Regions from separate parts of the Cupriavidus sp. FW305-F7 genome, predicted to be linked through region 1. Evidence: predicted binding sites of a transcription regulator. Region 1 holds the regulator's gene; the other holds the start of a gene.
What was found. Region 1 encodes LexA, which represses DNA repair genes until DNA is damaged. Its sites were predicted from a motif close to ACTGTATNNNNATACAGT; they were not measured.
Positions count from the first base shown of each region.

Region 1 (7,706 bases):
GCGGAATCGCCACATGGCCGGCCCCGGTGCGGGAACTGCGCACCACGGCCACACCCGCGGCAGCGGCATCGGCCAGCGCCTCGGCCAGCACCTCATGCACCGAGCCATTGCCAGCGGCAGCCACCACCAGTCCGGCGACGCCCGCGCGGACCAGCGCATCCACAGCCACCCTGCCCGGCTGGGCGTAGCTGGCCACGATCTCCACCACCGGCCACGCCGTCGGCATCGGCCCAATCACCCAGGCCGCGCGCGGCGCGCGCGCGAAGCGCACGTAGTCATCCTGCACGAAACCCAGCGGCCCGCAGGCCGAGACAAAGGCATCGACCGCCGACGTGTGGGCCTTGGCCACATCCCGCGCAGCGTGGATCTGCTGGTTCAGCACCACCAGCACACCCTTGCCGCGCGCATCGGGATGAGCGGCCACGCGCACCGCATCCAGCAGGTTCAGCGGGCCATCGGCCGACAGCGACGTCGATGGCCGCATTGCCGCCGTCATCACCACGGGCACCGGACACGATTGCGTCAGGTGCAGCGCCATCGCGGTTTCTTCCAGTGTATCGGTGCCGTGCGTGATCACGATGCCGGCCACGTCGGGCTGCGCGGACCAGTGCTCAACCCGCGCCGCCAGCGTTTGCCAGAGCATGAAGGTCATGTCTTTGCTGTCGACCTGGGCCACCTGCTCGGCTTCGATGCGGGCCGCCGACTGCAGCGCGGGCACCGCTGCCAGCAACGACGACACCGGCACGGTCGCCGCCTGGTAGCGAGCGCTGCTGGCGGAGTTGCCGGCCGCGCCAGCGATGGTGCCGCCGGTGGCAAGTACGACGATGCGAGGCAATTGGGTCATGGAGGCGTGCAAAGAAAGTGGGAAAACAGGAATGCCGATTGTAACGGGCGCGCCCCGCCTCGCCGCGGGCCCGCGCTGGCGATCCACAAATCCATCCATGCGACACGCCCCAAAAATTCTGCTTGCGCTCAGGCCGATACTGTATAAAATCACAGCATACTGTTTAAACATACAGTGCCTGGCCAGCCGGATGCAGGATAAAGGATCGACCGATCCCTTACCCGGAATCCCCGCGGCCCCGCACGGAATGGCGATCCCATGGCGACCCTGACACCCCGGCAGCAGCAGATTTTCGATCTGATCCGCAACACGATCCGCCGCACCGGCTTTCCGCCCACGCGCGCCGAAATCGCCGCAGAATTCGGCTTCTCATCGCCCAATGCCGCAGAAGAACACCTGAGGGCGCTGGCACGCAAGGGCGTGATCGAATTGACCCCGGGCGCCTCACGCGGCATCCGCCTGAAGGTGGCACGCAGCGATTCGGAAATGCCTGACCAGTTTTCGTTGCCGATGGCCGGCGTGATGCAGCTGACGCTGCCGCTGGTGGGCCGCGTTGCTGCCGGCAGCCCGATACTCGCCGCCGAGCATATCGACCGCCAGTACCAGGTCGACGCCTCGGTCTTCGACGAACGCCCCGATTACCTGCTGCGCGTGCGCGGCCTGAGCATGCGCGATGCCGGCATCCTCGATGGCGACCTGCTGGCCGTGCGCCGCGCCAGCGAAGCCGCCAACGGCAAGATCGTGGTGGCGCGCCTGGGTGATGACGTGACCGTCAAGCGCCTGCAGCGGCGCGGTGGCCATATCGAACTGATCGCAGAAAACCCGGACTTCACCAACATCATCGTGGAGCCTGGCGAGGAGTTCTCGCTGGAAGGCATCGCCGTCGGTCTGATCCGATCTTCCGGCTTCTAGCCGGGCACCGCAGGCAGCGAGCCTGCGCGGGCCCACCCGCTTCCATTGCTTTGCAGACGCCACCCGGCTTGCCGGGTGTTGACCCCGCTTTGCCCAAAAGAGGTGCCACCATGCCGCAAATCCACCAAGTCGCCGCCCGTCGCCCGGTCAAGCCCGTGCCGTTCCGCCAGAGCAAGGGCGTACGCGTCTACCAGGGTACGCAGCGCCGCACCATGGTCGGCAGCATGGCGGCGATCTGCCGCATGCTTGAACTCGAAACCGCCGAAAAGCTGGCTGCCTGAACCCTGCGGGCGCAGCCCGCGTAGCCGTGGGCCCCGCCCTCAGCTACGCACACACGCCTTGGCTTCGGCTTCCAGCTCCTGCGGCGTCAGCTGCGGGAACCACGTATCGCTCTTGCGCAGTTCCAGAGCCGTACCATCCGGCTTCGCCGTCAGCGAAATCAGATAGGCGTATCGGTATTCACCCCCAGACGTGGTCTGGCCGATGCGGATCTCAGTCTGGTTCTTCGCCGGATAGTTGATGACCGCGGCGTCATCGCCCAGATTGTTGCGCAGGCATTTCGCAACATCGCCCATCGTTGCTGGCGTGAACAAGCGCATGGGCGCACGCGCGCGAATGTCCTTTTCAGAAGTACCGGTGGCACACCCTGCCACCATGGCTGCCATCGCTACGCCAATCACTGCCGCTCGAACAGACATACCATCCCCGGGGAATGCAAAACGGCGCCCTCGCGAGGCGCCGTTCTGGAAAATGCTTTGGGGTGGCTGATGGGACTCGAACCCACGACGACAGGAATCACAATCCTGGACTCTACCAACTGAGCTACAGCCACCGTAGAAGTCATCAGCGCGTTACGTTGCTGATCGACGAAAACCAAGATTATACAAACAGTTTTCCGGAATGGCTAGTATCCGGCACAATTTTTTTTAGATAAAAGCTCAGGTTCGGGACGGGCTCCACTTTGCCTCAAGCAGCACTGCCTGCTTGATGGCCTCGACGGTCTCGGCTTCGGTATCGAACTGCCCCAACAGGCGGCGCGACTTGCCGTTCAGCACGGCTTCCTGCAACGCCTTGCCCGCGGCTTCCGAAGTGCCGGGGTGCCAGCAGTAGCGTGCCGTCCATTTGCCGTCCTGCAGTTGCTCGGCAACCCAGACCACCCTGAAGTCTTCATAGACAACACCGAACGGCGCTTCGTTTTCCACGTTTGCTCTTTCCACGCTGCCCCCCCTGCCGGCATCGGTCCGCATGCCATGCCTTGTCTCGCCTGGGGCAAATGCGAGGGATCGTATCACGGCCGCCGACCAGGGCGCCCGGCCCGGCTGGCACCTTCGCGCATGCCGTCGATCGCTCGCGGAAATATGCTGTGCACAGCCCCTACCTCTGCAGGGTTCATGCCGCAAATGCGCGAAGCGATACTTGTGCCTGAGGGACATTGACCCCCCTCGACCTTCCCGTCAGGCGGCCCGCCCCATCGGGCCGCCTGCCTCTTTTTGGCCACCCTGCCCGCTCATTGCCGTGGCGCCAGCACCTGGCGATGGAACCTCGCGAGCGTATGCGAGCCCAATCGACGTCATCGACAAAATCGACACGTCAACGAACGCAGGGAACGGGAATGCAAATCAAGTGTAGATGGCCTGCGCGAATTCTTGCGCTGACAGTATTGGCGGCCTTGCTCGGCGGATGTGCTGGCGGCGGGGTCGACGGCAGGGAATCCAGCATCACGACATACGGCACGCTGGACGTAGGCATCAGCCATACGCGCTAGCCTGCCAGCGTGACCGATGGAACTCTTTACGAGGGCGACCGTCTAATTCCCTCGTCTGGCGCATGCAATGCGAGCGCGCAAAAAAAGAGTCCGCAGCGCGGACTCTTAAATTTAGCGATCTCAAATGCCCTGAAGGCGGTTGCACTGTAACTGTCATCCCGGCAATGCACCATACGGGTAAACGAAGAGCAACAAGCCTGGCGTAGCAGCAAGAAAGCGCCGACAAAAAAAAGCCCGCCGAAGCGGGCTAATAATCAGTTGAAGAAAGCCCTGTATTCGAGGGCAGGCACAGTGTATGGAAGTGCCCTGCCTCAGCGAATTAGGGGAATCCCTTTCCTGGCGCCGGTTTCCGGGCGATCAGGCATTGCAAGTGCGGCGCGCGGTACCCCCGCGCAGCCATGCACATTTTCACGATTTGAAGTTAGAACGCGGCCTCGGCAGTGCGCGCGCGGGCCACGCTCGCTTACGCGGCAAGTGGCTCTTGTGTCTGCGGCCGCAAGTGCGCGCGCGCCTCTTCGAACAATGCATTCACATCGGCACGCGTGCGTGCCGCATTCATGCGCTTGGCATCCGACAGCACGCGGCGCCAGCCGCGCCCGCCCGCAATTCCACGATGCAGGCCGAGCATGTGGCGCGTGACCGCACCCATATATCCACCCCGCTCCACCAGGTCGCCGATATAGCGCTGCATCGCCAGTTCGACGTCGAGCCGCGACGGCGTCGGCGCACTCGCATCGCCATAGAAGCGCGCATCCATTTCGGCCAATACATAGGGCTGATGGTATGCCTCGCGACCGATCATCACGCCATCGACGTGCTCGAGGTGGGCCGCCATCTCGTCATAGCTGACGATGCCGCCGTTGATCAGGATCTCAAGGCCCGGAAACTCCTGCTTCAGCTGGTACGCCACCTCATAGCGCAGCGGCGGAATCTCACGGTTTTCTTTCGGGCTCAGGCCCTTCAGGATCGCATTGCGCGCGTGGACGATAAACGTGCCGCAACCCGCCTCGGCCACCCGGCCGACGAAATCACGAACGAAATCGTAGTGCTCGATCTTGTCGATGCCGATGCGATGCTTGACGGTGACCGGGATGTCCACCGCTTCGCGCATCGCCTTGACGCAGTCGGCCACCAGTTGCGGCTCTGCCATCAGGCAGGCGCCGAAGGCCCCGCGCTGCACGCGCTCGGATGGGCAGCCGCAGTTCAGGTTGACTTCCGCATAGCCCCATTGCTGGCCCAGCTTGGCCGCCATGGCAAGATCGGCCGGCTCGCTGCCGCCCAACTGCAGCGCGACCGGGTGTTCGGCCGCATCGAAATCCAGATGGCGCGGGACGTCGCCATGCAGCAGCGCGCCGGTGGTCACCATCTCGGTGTACAGCCAGGTGTGGCGGCTGAGCTGGCGGTGGAACATGCGGCAGTGGCGGTCGGTCCAGTCCATCATCGGGGCTACAGATATTCTGCGAGCCCTTATATTTCCTTGTTTCCCGCCTGTAGCCTCAGTTTCCGGGGTGCCGTGAGTGCGTTCCATTTCCTGCCGATTCCGCCTATTTCGTCCAATTTTTCCGTCCCAAGCGCTACGATTTAGCACCATCTCAACTTTTGTAGCGCCGAGAATATGGGGACGATCACGCAGCGCGTGCGAAAGGACGGAAGTATAGGGTACACCGCGCAGGTTCGCCTGAGCCAAGGCAGCGCCGTCGTGTTCAACATGGCGCACCTGAGCCCGGTCTTCTCTATCGCCCAGCCGGCATGGGGGTACCCGCTCAACGAGCAAGCCATGGCGGATGCATGCAAGGTGCTCGGCAAGCTTGGAGGCATCAGTCGGTCGAAACGACAATAAGCCACGCAGGGATAGCCACCCTGAAGAAAATGACCGATGGCGATTCCGGTCAGCGCGCTATACTGTATATCCATACAGTACTCATCCATGCCCCCGCCATGTCGCCCGAACCTGCAAACTGCCCCATCTGCGGCGCTGCCGCTGAGCGCACTCGCGCCCCATCTCATGGCTACCTCTACCATTGCCCGAGCTGTGGCGCCTTTCTCATCACCAACAGCGCACTAGTCCGTAGGAAGGACATTCCGAGTTCCACCCGGGAAAATGTCCGGCTGTTGCGGGCTTATGGCCACCAGCCGCAGATCGAGGTTTCTCGGGACGGCGTGCGCGTCGTCGCCGGTCGGAGCTGAGCATGGGCAACAGCAAACGCGCGGCAGGCTGCCATCTTCCGGCCACACCCCCCAAGCCGTTCCCCGCTCCCGGCGCAAACGGCATCCTCGGTCGAGTTCAGGGGCACTACATTGCCGCTGGCCTGCAGACGCTGCCTCGTGCCACGCACGACGGGCCCAGCCACCATGAGGTCCTGGTCGAGGCTGGGCACCTCGGCACCGTCCGGCTTTTCATCGAGAAGGAGCTGGCCCGCCACAACCGACACAGCCACTACTACTGGTCGGCCTATCGGGCTGAGCCAGCTGAAGAGCAACAGCACGGCTAGGCCAACTACCCCCGGGAAACCCGCTCGCAAGCACGCTTCCGCAATCCGGGTAGCGGTGGCGTACTCGGCCAGTGCATTGTTGATGCGAGGGGCGTTGTCCAGTGCTCCACAACTTCCGGTGGTGCCGCCGGATTTGACTCAAATGGAGTAGCAGCGTGTGAAGCTGGCTGCCGGCCCGGTAGCGGCACTATGTGCAGCATGCCAAAGAGTTAGTTGGGCTCAGCCCATCAGGCTTACTCGTTCATCCGACAGAGCTCAGGATGCCTGACGGCCGACCGCGATCACGCTCGGGCGTCCTTTAGTGTCGTCGATGCGTGGAAGGATGCCCGAAGCAATGCTCTGCCTAACCGCGGCTTTCAGCTCAGCAACATCCCAACGCCCCTGTTCGATGGCGCCCAGCGCATCGCCAGCGACTGCGAATCGCCCGCCACAGGCAGCGCAACGGTAAATGCGGCTGCCATGCAGGGGATCTTGTCGGTCGAGCCAGCGTCGCGCCAACGCGGTGCATAGCAAGCAAGGTACGGCTTCGGTTGTACTCACAGCCTAACCTTGGTCGATTGCCCAACCCGCCTGAATGCCGGCCCAGCGTGTTGCAACCGATTTTCGGCTAGGGCGCGCATTATGGAATGCATGCCTCATCGCCCTACTCGGGTGGCCAGCGCAAAAAATGCGAAGACCGCCGGCATGCACTTGGCCAGTACCCCAAAGGCGATCAACTCCCTAAATAATGGCACCCGCAGCAGCCATGGGACCCATAGTTCAGGGGTCAGCATTAGGGACAGCAAGACATAAGTGGTCAATCCTGAGGCATATGGGCGCATGACCGTGTCCTCGTAGTCGCAGTAGTGTCGACTTAAGTTTCAATTGAGAAACATCCCTTTGGAGGGTAGAACTGTTCGCAAGACAACAGAACCAACCGGCGCAGCCGGGGGGCAGCGCCCCCCTAATTAGAGGGATGTCCAGAATGAGGGATAGCGTCATGCTGACGGAAGCGCGCGGATGCGACTCACGCGCTTCCACTTTCCGCCCTCGCCAACCCTGGCCGAGGGCTTTTCTTTGGTCGAACGGCACCTGATACCCGCCCCCGTTCGCCGCGCGGAGACTGGCCGCATCCCACCTGGAGATTAGGCGACGGGGGGGGCGGTGCCGCCGGAGAGATTCAAGCGGCCCGGTCAACGTTGGCATCTTTGCCTACGACTCTTCGAATAATTTGGTCGGGCAAACAATGACTAGCAGCAGTACCACAAATGCACGGAACCGGGGCGGATGCGCACGCCTTCGTAACCTGGCACGCCCACGGGAGTTACAGGCTACCGCGTCGAGGTTCGCAGCGCCCCGCCCCGGCAGTATCAGCGCGGCGCAGTCCGCTCGATCCAGCCTGCAAACGTCGTCAGAAATTTGCCGAGAAAGCCCTTGGTCGATTCATTGGCGATCGCGCCCTGCTCGTCAAGCAGCTTGTCGACGCCGCTGATATACGCCTCAGGCTGCTGCAGCATCGGGACATTGAGGAACACCATCGACTGGCGCAGGTGCTGGTTGGCACCGAAGCCACCGATAGCGCCGGGCGAAGCGCTGATGACGGCGCCAGGCTTGCCGTCCCAAACGCTGCTGCCGTAGGGCCGCGAGCCCACGTCGATGGCGTTCTTCAGCGGCGCGGGCACGGAGCGGTTGTATTCCGGGGTCACGAACAACA
Region 1 covers NZ_JBYSYC010000031.1:90,973-98,678, forward strand. Annotated here, with positions in the region: gene AC3WL8_RS25985 (asparaginase) at 1-844, opposite strand, end outside; gene lexA (transcriptional repressor LexA) at 1,103-1,756, shown strand; gene AC3WL8_RS25995 (hypothetical protein) at 1,867-2,037, shown strand; gene AC3WL8_RS26000 (hypothetical protein) at 2,077-2,454, opposite strand; tRNA gene AC3WL8_RS26005 (tRNA-His) at 2,513-2,588, opposite strand; gene AC3WL8_RS26010 (hypothetical protein) at 2,695-3,003, opposite strand; gene dusA (tRNA dihydrouridine(20/20a) synthase DusA) at 3,985-5,049, opposite strand; gene AC3WL8_RS26020 (hypothetical protein) at 5,137-5,361, shown strand; gene AC3WL8_RS26025 (hypothetical protein) at 5,711-6,013, shown strand; gene AC3WL8_RS26030 (NADPH-dependent FMN reductase) at 7,363-7,706, opposite strand, start outside.

Region 2 (7,706 bases), on a different contig from region 1:
CGGTCAGGAAGCGCTCGCGCGCGCCGTAGGTGGCGGCGATGCGCTCCAGCTGCTGCAGGTCGGCCTGGCGCGCGGCGGCATCGTCGTGCAGGCGCTCCAGGTGCGGCGCGTACCAGGCCAGCACTTGCTCGAACTCCGACGGCCACGGCGAGGTGGGCGCCATCAGCGCGCGCGCCAGCGCCAGCAGGTCGGCCCAGGCGGGCGCGGCGGCCGGCGGCGGCTCGAATTCCTCCAGCGAGAACAAGGGCTCGGTGGCCAGCGCCATCGCATCCAGCACGCGCGCCGCGGTCTTGGGGCCGATGCCGGGCAGCAGCTGCAGCGTGCGGAAGCCCGCCATGCGGTCGCGCGGGTTTTCCAGCCAGCGCACCACCGCCAGCACGTCCTTGACGTGGGTCGACTCCAGGAATTTCAGTCCGCCGAACTTCACGAACGGGATATTGCGCCGGGCCAGCTCGATCTCCACCTGCGCACTGTGGTCGGCGGCGCGGAACAGCACCGCCTGCGCCATCAGCGTCAGGCCGGCCTCGCGCCGCGCCAGCACCTGCTCGACCACGTAGCGGGCCTGGTCGGCCTCATCGTTGACCACGATCACGCCGGGCTTTTCGGCCGAGGCGCGCTCGGACCACAGGTCCTTGGTATAGCGCTCGGCCGCCAGCCCGATCACGGCGTTGGCGGCCTGCAGGATCGGCTGCGTCGAGCGGTAGTTCTGCGACAGCGTGACCTGCTGCGCGGCCGGCGTGAACTGCGCCGGGAAGTCCAGGATATTGCGGACGGTAGCGCCGCGGAAGGCGTAGATCGACTGCGCGTCGTCGCCCACCACGGTCAGGCCGCGGCCGTCCGGTCGCATGGCCAGCAGGATCGACGCCTGCAGCGCATTGGTGTCCTGGTATTCGTCGACCAGCACATGGTCGAAGCGCGCGCCCATGTCCTGCGCGATGGTGGGCTCGGCCATGGCCTGCGCCCAGTACAGCAGCAGGTCGTCATAGTCCAGCACATGCTGCTTCTGCTTGGCCTCGACATAGCCGGCGAACAAGGTGCGCAGCGCATCGGCCCACATCGCGTAGCGCGGGAACTGCTGCCTGAGCACGTCTTCCAGCAGCGCCTGGGTGTTGACCACGCGCGAGTAGATCGACAGGCAGGTTTCCTTCTTCGGGAAGCGGCTGGCGGTCTCTGACAGCCCCAGGTCGTGGCGCACCACGTGCATCAGGTCGGCGGCATCGCCGCGGTCGCTGATGGTGAAGGCGGGCGACAGGCCCAGGGTCTCGGCGTATTCGCGCAGCAGGCGCGCGCCGATGGCGTGGAAGGTGCCGGACCATTGCAGCGCCGCGCGCCCCGCGCCGGTCTGGGTGCCGAGTGCCTGGTCGACGATGCGCTCGACGCGCCGTCCCATCTCGGCCGCGGCGCGGCGCGAGAACGTCAGCAGCAGGATGCGGCGCGGATCGGCACCGGCCAGCACCAGGTGCGCGACCCGGTGCGCCAGCGTATTGGTCTTGCCCGAGCCGGCGCCGGCGATGATCAGCAGCGGCGCGTCGCTGCCGTGTTCCACCGCGGCGCGCTGCTCCGGGTTGAGCCGGGACAGGTAGGCGGGGACGTCATCGGCGTCAGGGGCCGCGAGGTCGGCGGCGGGGGCTAGGTCCAAAGTCACAGGCGGGGCTCGGGGAAGGCTCAGAAAAGGCTGGCGCCAACTGTATATCCATACAGGGATGTCGCGCAACCTGCTGCCCTGGCGATCGTGCCTAAAAACAAAAAAAGGTGCTCAATGAGCACCTTTTCGCTGCGGTTGCCGCCGGGAGCGTTACGCGGACTTTGCCAGCGCGCCATCCAGCAGCTTGTGCAGTGCATCCCACTCGGGCTCGCCCACATAGCGCTTCAGGATGCGGCCGTCCTTGTCTACCACGAAGGTGGTCGGCGTCAGCTGCACATTGCCGAAGGCCTTGGCCGCGGCGCCGTCGGAATCCATGGCCACCTTGAACGGCAGGCCGCGCGTCTTGGCGTAGTTCATCACATACATGGGCGGGTCGTAGTTCATCGCCACGGCGACGAATTCCAGCCCCTTGCCCTTGAACTGCTCATAGGTGCGGACCATGTCCGGCATTTCCTTGACGCAGGTGGCGCAGCTGGTGGCCCAGAAGTTGATCATGTAGACCTTGCCCTTGAGGTCGGCGGTGCTGACCTTCTCGCCCGACAGCAGCGTGAAGGTGGCCGCCGGGGCCGTATTGGCCGGCGACAGCGCGCGGTAGCCGAACCAGCCCAGCAGCGCGAGCACGACTACGGCCACGACGATGGGCCAGGGCTTGCGGGAGGTTTTGATGGCAGGGGCAGCAGTGGTCATGGAATCCGGGTCAGGCAGGTTCGGGTCAGCATTGGGACATTCTAATGCCGCGGGCGTTCGCGCGCTGCGCGGGGCCGGGCTGCGGCAATCTGCCGCAAGCGCGCCAATCCGTTCAGCGCCGGGTGGCGATGGCGGCGCGTGCCTGGTCCAGCGCCTGTTCCAGGTAGGCGCCGTAGAAATCCGGCTGCATGCCGCGCAGCGGGCCGGCGGCGGCGCGGCCCTGGCGGTCCAGGAACAGCACCGTGGGCGCCACCCGCACCTGGTGCGCCCGCGCCCACGCGCGCGCGGTAGTCAGGCTGCCGTCGGCATCGCGCAGCGGGGTGTCGGAGGTCATGTCGAGTTCGCGCACGGCAATCTCGCCGGCGGCGGCCTGCGGGCCGAGGTAGTTGCGGCGCACGGCATCGCAATAGCTGCAGCCCGGCATCGACACCAGCACCACCAGCGGCTCGCCGCGGCGCGCGGCCTCGGTGCCGTGGGCGGCGAGGTCGGTGGCCGGCGGCAGATGAGCGGGGCTGGCGGCGGCGGGCATGCTGGTTGCGGCTGCCAGCAACGCGCTCGCGGCCACCCAGCGCAGGCTGGTGGTGGCAAAGACGTGGCGGGCGATGCGGGCGGCAGGCATGGCAGGAACGTGGGGGCAGGGGGTAGTGGGAGCGGCGCGGCAAGCACTGGCGCGCCGCTTTCGGGATAATACCGGTTTCCGCCCGCAGGCGATGGCGCCCGCCAGCGCCGCCCGCAGCCTGTGCGCGCCGTCCCCCCATGGATTCCCGATGCGTCTTGTGCCGCCTCCGCCGAGCTTTCCTGCCGCTGTCCGCCGGCCGCTGCTGTGCTGTGCCGCCGTGCTGGCATTCGCCCTGTGCGCCTGTTCGCCGCGCTATGACTGGCGCACCATCCAGTCTGGCGAGGGCGCCTATGCCGCGCTCTATCCGGGCAAGCCCACCAGCGCCGCGCGCGACGTGACCATTGCCGGGCGCAAGCTGCCGATGACGATGGAAGCCGCGCGCGTCGACGACACGCTCTTCGCCGTGGGCGTGGTGACGCTGCCCGCCGATGACGAAGCCCTGCGGCGCGAGGCGCTGGCGGCGATGCAGGCCGGCCTGCTGGCCAACCTTGGCACGCCGTCGGGCGAGCCGCGCGCGCGGCCGGTCACCATGATGAGTGCCGACCGTCCGGGCCGCCCGCTTGCCGGCGTGGAAGTGCAGGCCAGCGGGGTGTCGCCGCAGGACCAGTCGCCGCGCCGGCTGACGGCGCGCTTGGTGGCCGTGGGTACGCGCGCGTACCAGGCGGTGGTGCTGGAATCGGGCGATGCCGCGCGCGACGCGCGCCAGGCCGAGCAGGTGGAGCAGTTCCTGGGCGGCTTCCACCCGTTCTGACGCGCCGCGCCGCAGGAAAAATTGTTTGTGCCGTGGCTGCGGGATCGTGGCCCCGGCATCGTTGTCGTCAAAGGAGAGTAGGGATGCGTTGGGAAGTGTGGTTGGCTTATTTCGCTGCGTGCTGGGTGATCGCCGTGTCGCCGGGGTCGGGCGCGGTGCTGTCGATGAGCCATGGGCTCTCATATGGGCTGCGCAGGACCACCACCACCATCTTCGGTCTGCAGGCCGGGCTGGTGATCGTGCTGCTGGTGGCGGGCGGCGGGCTGGGCGCGCTGCTGCTGGCCTCGGAGCAGGCTTTCATGGTGGTCAAGACGATTGGCGCGCTGTACCTGATCTACCTCGGCGTGCAGCAATGGCGCGCGAAGATGGAGAGCGGGGCGGACCAGGGTGGCAGCGCCGCCCCCGTGCGCGTGGCGGTGATGAGCCGGCGCCGGCGCTTTGCCACCGGCCTGCTGACCAATGTGACCAACCCCAAGGGCATCATCTTCATGGTCGCGGTGCTGCCGCAGTTCATCGATCCCAACCGGCCGCTGGCGCTGCAGCTGGCGATCCTGGCCGCCACCATGTGCTGCGTGGACCTGGTGGTGATGCATGGCTATGCGCTGCTGGCTTCGCGCATGCAGGGGCTGTTCCGCAATGCGCGCGCGGTGCGCTGGCAGAACCGCTTCTTTGGCAGCGTGCTGATGGCGGTGGGCGCGGCGCTGTTCTTCGTGCGCCGGCAACACGCCTGAGCAGGACTTGCATCATTACTGGCGCGCACCGGCCGGGTTTGCTTCAATGAGGAGGAAACCCGGCCACGGAGACCCCGCATGCCCGCCTTGCCGAACCCCCGCGCCGTTGCGCGCCTGCAGCCGCGCCATACCGTGCCCCCGGTCGAAGAGCCCGGGCCGCCGGGCATCCCCCCGGACTTGCCGTTGCCGCCAGAGGAAGACCCGACCCCGCCCCCGGTCGAGCCGCCGGTGGCCGGGCATGCGGGGCGCTACGGCGTCAGTTCGTAGAAGTCGTTCAGGTAGTACGTGTCGGTCAGTTCGACCGGCTGGTCGTCATGGGTGTAGCCGGTGCGCCGGATGTGCAGCAGCGGCTCGCCCGGCTCGATGCCCAGTCGTGCGGCCAGCTCCTCAGTTGCCACGATCGCGCGCAGCTTCTCGGTGACGCGCAGCACCGGCTTGCCGATCCGCTCCAGGTAGGCGTACAGCGATTCGCCGATGGCGCTGGCGTCGGGCAGCACGGCCAGCGCCAGCGTGGTCACATCCATCCAGAAAATCTGCCCGTCGGCCTTGCGCAGGCGGGTCAGCCTGACGATCTCATCGGCGTCCGGCAGTGCCAGCGCCGCGGCCTCCTGCGTCGTGGCGCGGCGGCGTTCGAACGCCACCAGATCGCTGGCCGGCGTCATGCCGCGCCGGCGCGCCAGTTCGCTGAAGTTGTCCAGCCGCGCCGTCTTCGGCTCAGGGCGCGGCGATAAAGTGCCCGCGCCGCGGCTGCGCGTGATCGCGCCTTCCTCCGCCAGCACCTGCAGGGCGCGGCGGGCCGTGACGCGTGAAATCCCCAGGGGATCGGCGATGACACCGCCCACATCGCCTTCGGCCATGCGGCTGACGGACACGCGGCCGCCTTCGAGCGCGCCCTGCAAGCCATGCCCACCTGGCCCCCCGCCGCCGCAGCCGTGCGCGGCTGCGGTCGACCTTCCCCATCGGCCACAACAACGACGGCCGCGCCGGTGGATACCGTCTGCCTATCCAGGAGTCATTGATCATGAAACGCGTTGCTCTGACGGCGCTGCTCGCAGCGTCGGCCGGGGGCGCCTGCGCCCAGTCCGCCGGCACCGGCATCACCTTGTACGGCCGCGCCGTGGCCGGCCTCGACTAGGTCAACGGCATCGCCCGCCCGGGCGGCGACGTGGACACCTTCCGCTTCGGCAGCAACCAGTACGGCGTCAGCTTCTGGGGCATGCGCGGTGCCGAGGACCTTGGCGGCGGACTGCGCGGGGTCTTCAACCTGGAGGGCATGATCACCTCCGGCACCGGGCGCTACGATCCGCTATTCAACCGGCGCGCGCAAGTGGGCCTGGCCAGCAACGACTGGGGCACGCTGCTGCTGGGCCGGGCCATGAGCCTGACCGATGACGAGAGCGGCGCGATCGACCCGATGGGCCTGCAGGCCAGTTCGGTCGCCACCCTGGTCTATGGCCGCAACTGGGGCGCGCGCCTCAATGCCGCGACCTACAACTCGCCGGTGTGGGGCGGGCTGAGTGTGCGCGCGCAGGCCGGCAGCGACGGCATGGCGGGCAGCTTCAACAGCGGCAAGCAGCTGAGCGCGGCCATCAAGTACGCGCAGGGCAACCTGAACCTGACCGGCATCTACGAGGAACTGCGCGACGCGCAGAGCCGCATGGACGACCTGTACGCCAGTTCGCGCCAGTACACGCTAGGCGGCAGCTATGCGCTGAACAACCTGCGCCTGTTTGCCGGCTACAACCTGACCGTGTCCTCGGGCGATACCGTGGCCACGCCGGAGAACTCCTACGCCGCCACGCGCAGCCAGATGGCATGGGTCGGCGCCAACTACCGCTTGCTGCCGGCGCTGACGCGGCTGTCCGGCGTCTACTACGCCACCCTGAACAAAAGCGGCGGGCATGGCACGCTTGTCACACTGGGCGCAAAGTATGACTTGCGCACCTCGCCGTATGGCACGGTGGCGTCGGTGTTCAACTCGCGCATGCCACCGTCTCGGTGGAGGCGTCGCCGGACACCATGCCGCGCGCCGGGGCGAACCAGCAGGGCAATGCCGGCATCATCCACCGGTTCTGACGGTGGCTGGCCGGTGATTGAAATGTATTGGAGAGCATTGCCATGAAAGGAAACATCCTGACACCGGCCGGCTGGATCTTCGGAGAGATCCATGCCGGCCCGGACGGACGCATCGCGCGCATTGAGGGCGTGCCCGCCTCGCCTGAGCACAACGATGCCCCGTACGTGCTGCCGGGGTTTGTCGACCTGCTCAACCACGGCGGCGGCGGCAAGGACTTCATGGATGGCGAGGCCGCGGTGCCAGTGATCCTGCGCGCGCATGTGCGCTTTGGCACCTCCAGCCTGCTGGGCAGCACCATGACCTCGCCGCACGACGTGCTGCTGCCCGCACTGCAGGCGCTGGGCCGGGCCTGCGCGCAGCGCCCGCCCGGCGCGGCGCGCATGCTGGGCGTGCACCTGGAAGGGCCATATATCAACCCCGGCAAGCTGGGCGCGCAGCCGGATACCTCGGCCACTGCCACGCCCGAAGAACTGGAGCAGTACCTGGGCGCCGCGCCGCTGAAGGTGGTGACGCTGGCGCCCGAGCTGCCGGGGCATCTGGACATCATCCGCCTGCTGGCCGCACGCGGCGTGCGCGTGCAGCTGGGCCACACGCTGGGCACCTATGAGGACGCCGTGGCCGCGCTGGACGCCGGCGCCAGCGGCTTCACCCACCTGTTCAACGCAATGACCCCACTGCAGCACCGCGCGCCCGGCGTGGTCGCGGCAGCGCTGGCGCATGCCGAGTTTGCCGAGCTGATCCCCGACCTGCTGCACGTCCACCCCGGCGCCATCCGCGCCGCGCTGCGCGCGATTCCGCGGCTGTATGCGGTGACTGACGCCACCGCCGCCGCGGGCATGCCGGACGGCGTGTACCACCTGGGCAGCCAGACCGTCTACAAGGCCCACGGCAGCGTGCGCCTGGCTGACGGCACGCTGGCTGGCAGCGTGCTGACCATGGACCAGGCGCTGCGCAACTTTGTGTCGATCGGGCTGGACCTGGCCGATGCGTCGCGGCGCGTGTCGCTCTATCCGGCCCAGTACCTGGGCATGTCCGACCGCGGCATGCTGGCACAGGGCTGCTGGGCCGACGTGGTCGTGCTGGACCGCGCGCTCTCAGTGCGCACCGTTTATGTCGAAGGAGAATGCTGTGTCGAGAATGCTTGAAGAGGCGCTGAGCGCGCCGGCCGTGGTGGCCGCGCAGTTGGCGCAGGCGCC
Region 2 covers NZ_JBYSYC010000014.1:158,079-165,784, forward strand. Annotated here, with positions in the region: gene AC3WL8_RS15720 (ATP-dependent helicase) at 1-1,645, opposite strand, end outside; gene AC3WL8_RS15725 (TlpA disulfide reductase family protein) at 1,796-2,332, opposite strand; gene AC3WL8_RS15730 (SoxW family protein) at 2,445-2,951, opposite strand; gene AC3WL8_RS15735 (hypothetical protein) at 3,100-3,702, shown strand; gene AC3WL8_RS15740 (LysE family transporter) at 3,786-4,433, shown strand; gene AC3WL8_RS15745 (hypothetical protein) at 4,512-4,700, shown strand; gene AC3WL8_RS15750 (GntR family transcriptional regulator) at 4,682-5,332, opposite strand; gene AC3WL8_RS15755 (porin) at 5,599-6,555, shown strand; gene nagA (N-acetylglucosamine-6-phosphate deacetylase) at 6,552-7,655, shown strand; gene AC3WL8_RS15765 (SIS domain-containing protein) at 7,648-7,706, shown strand, end outside.
Region 2: the regulator LexA is predicted to act here: its motif matches at 1,685-1,702, upstream of AC3WL8_RS15720 (ATP-dependent helicase).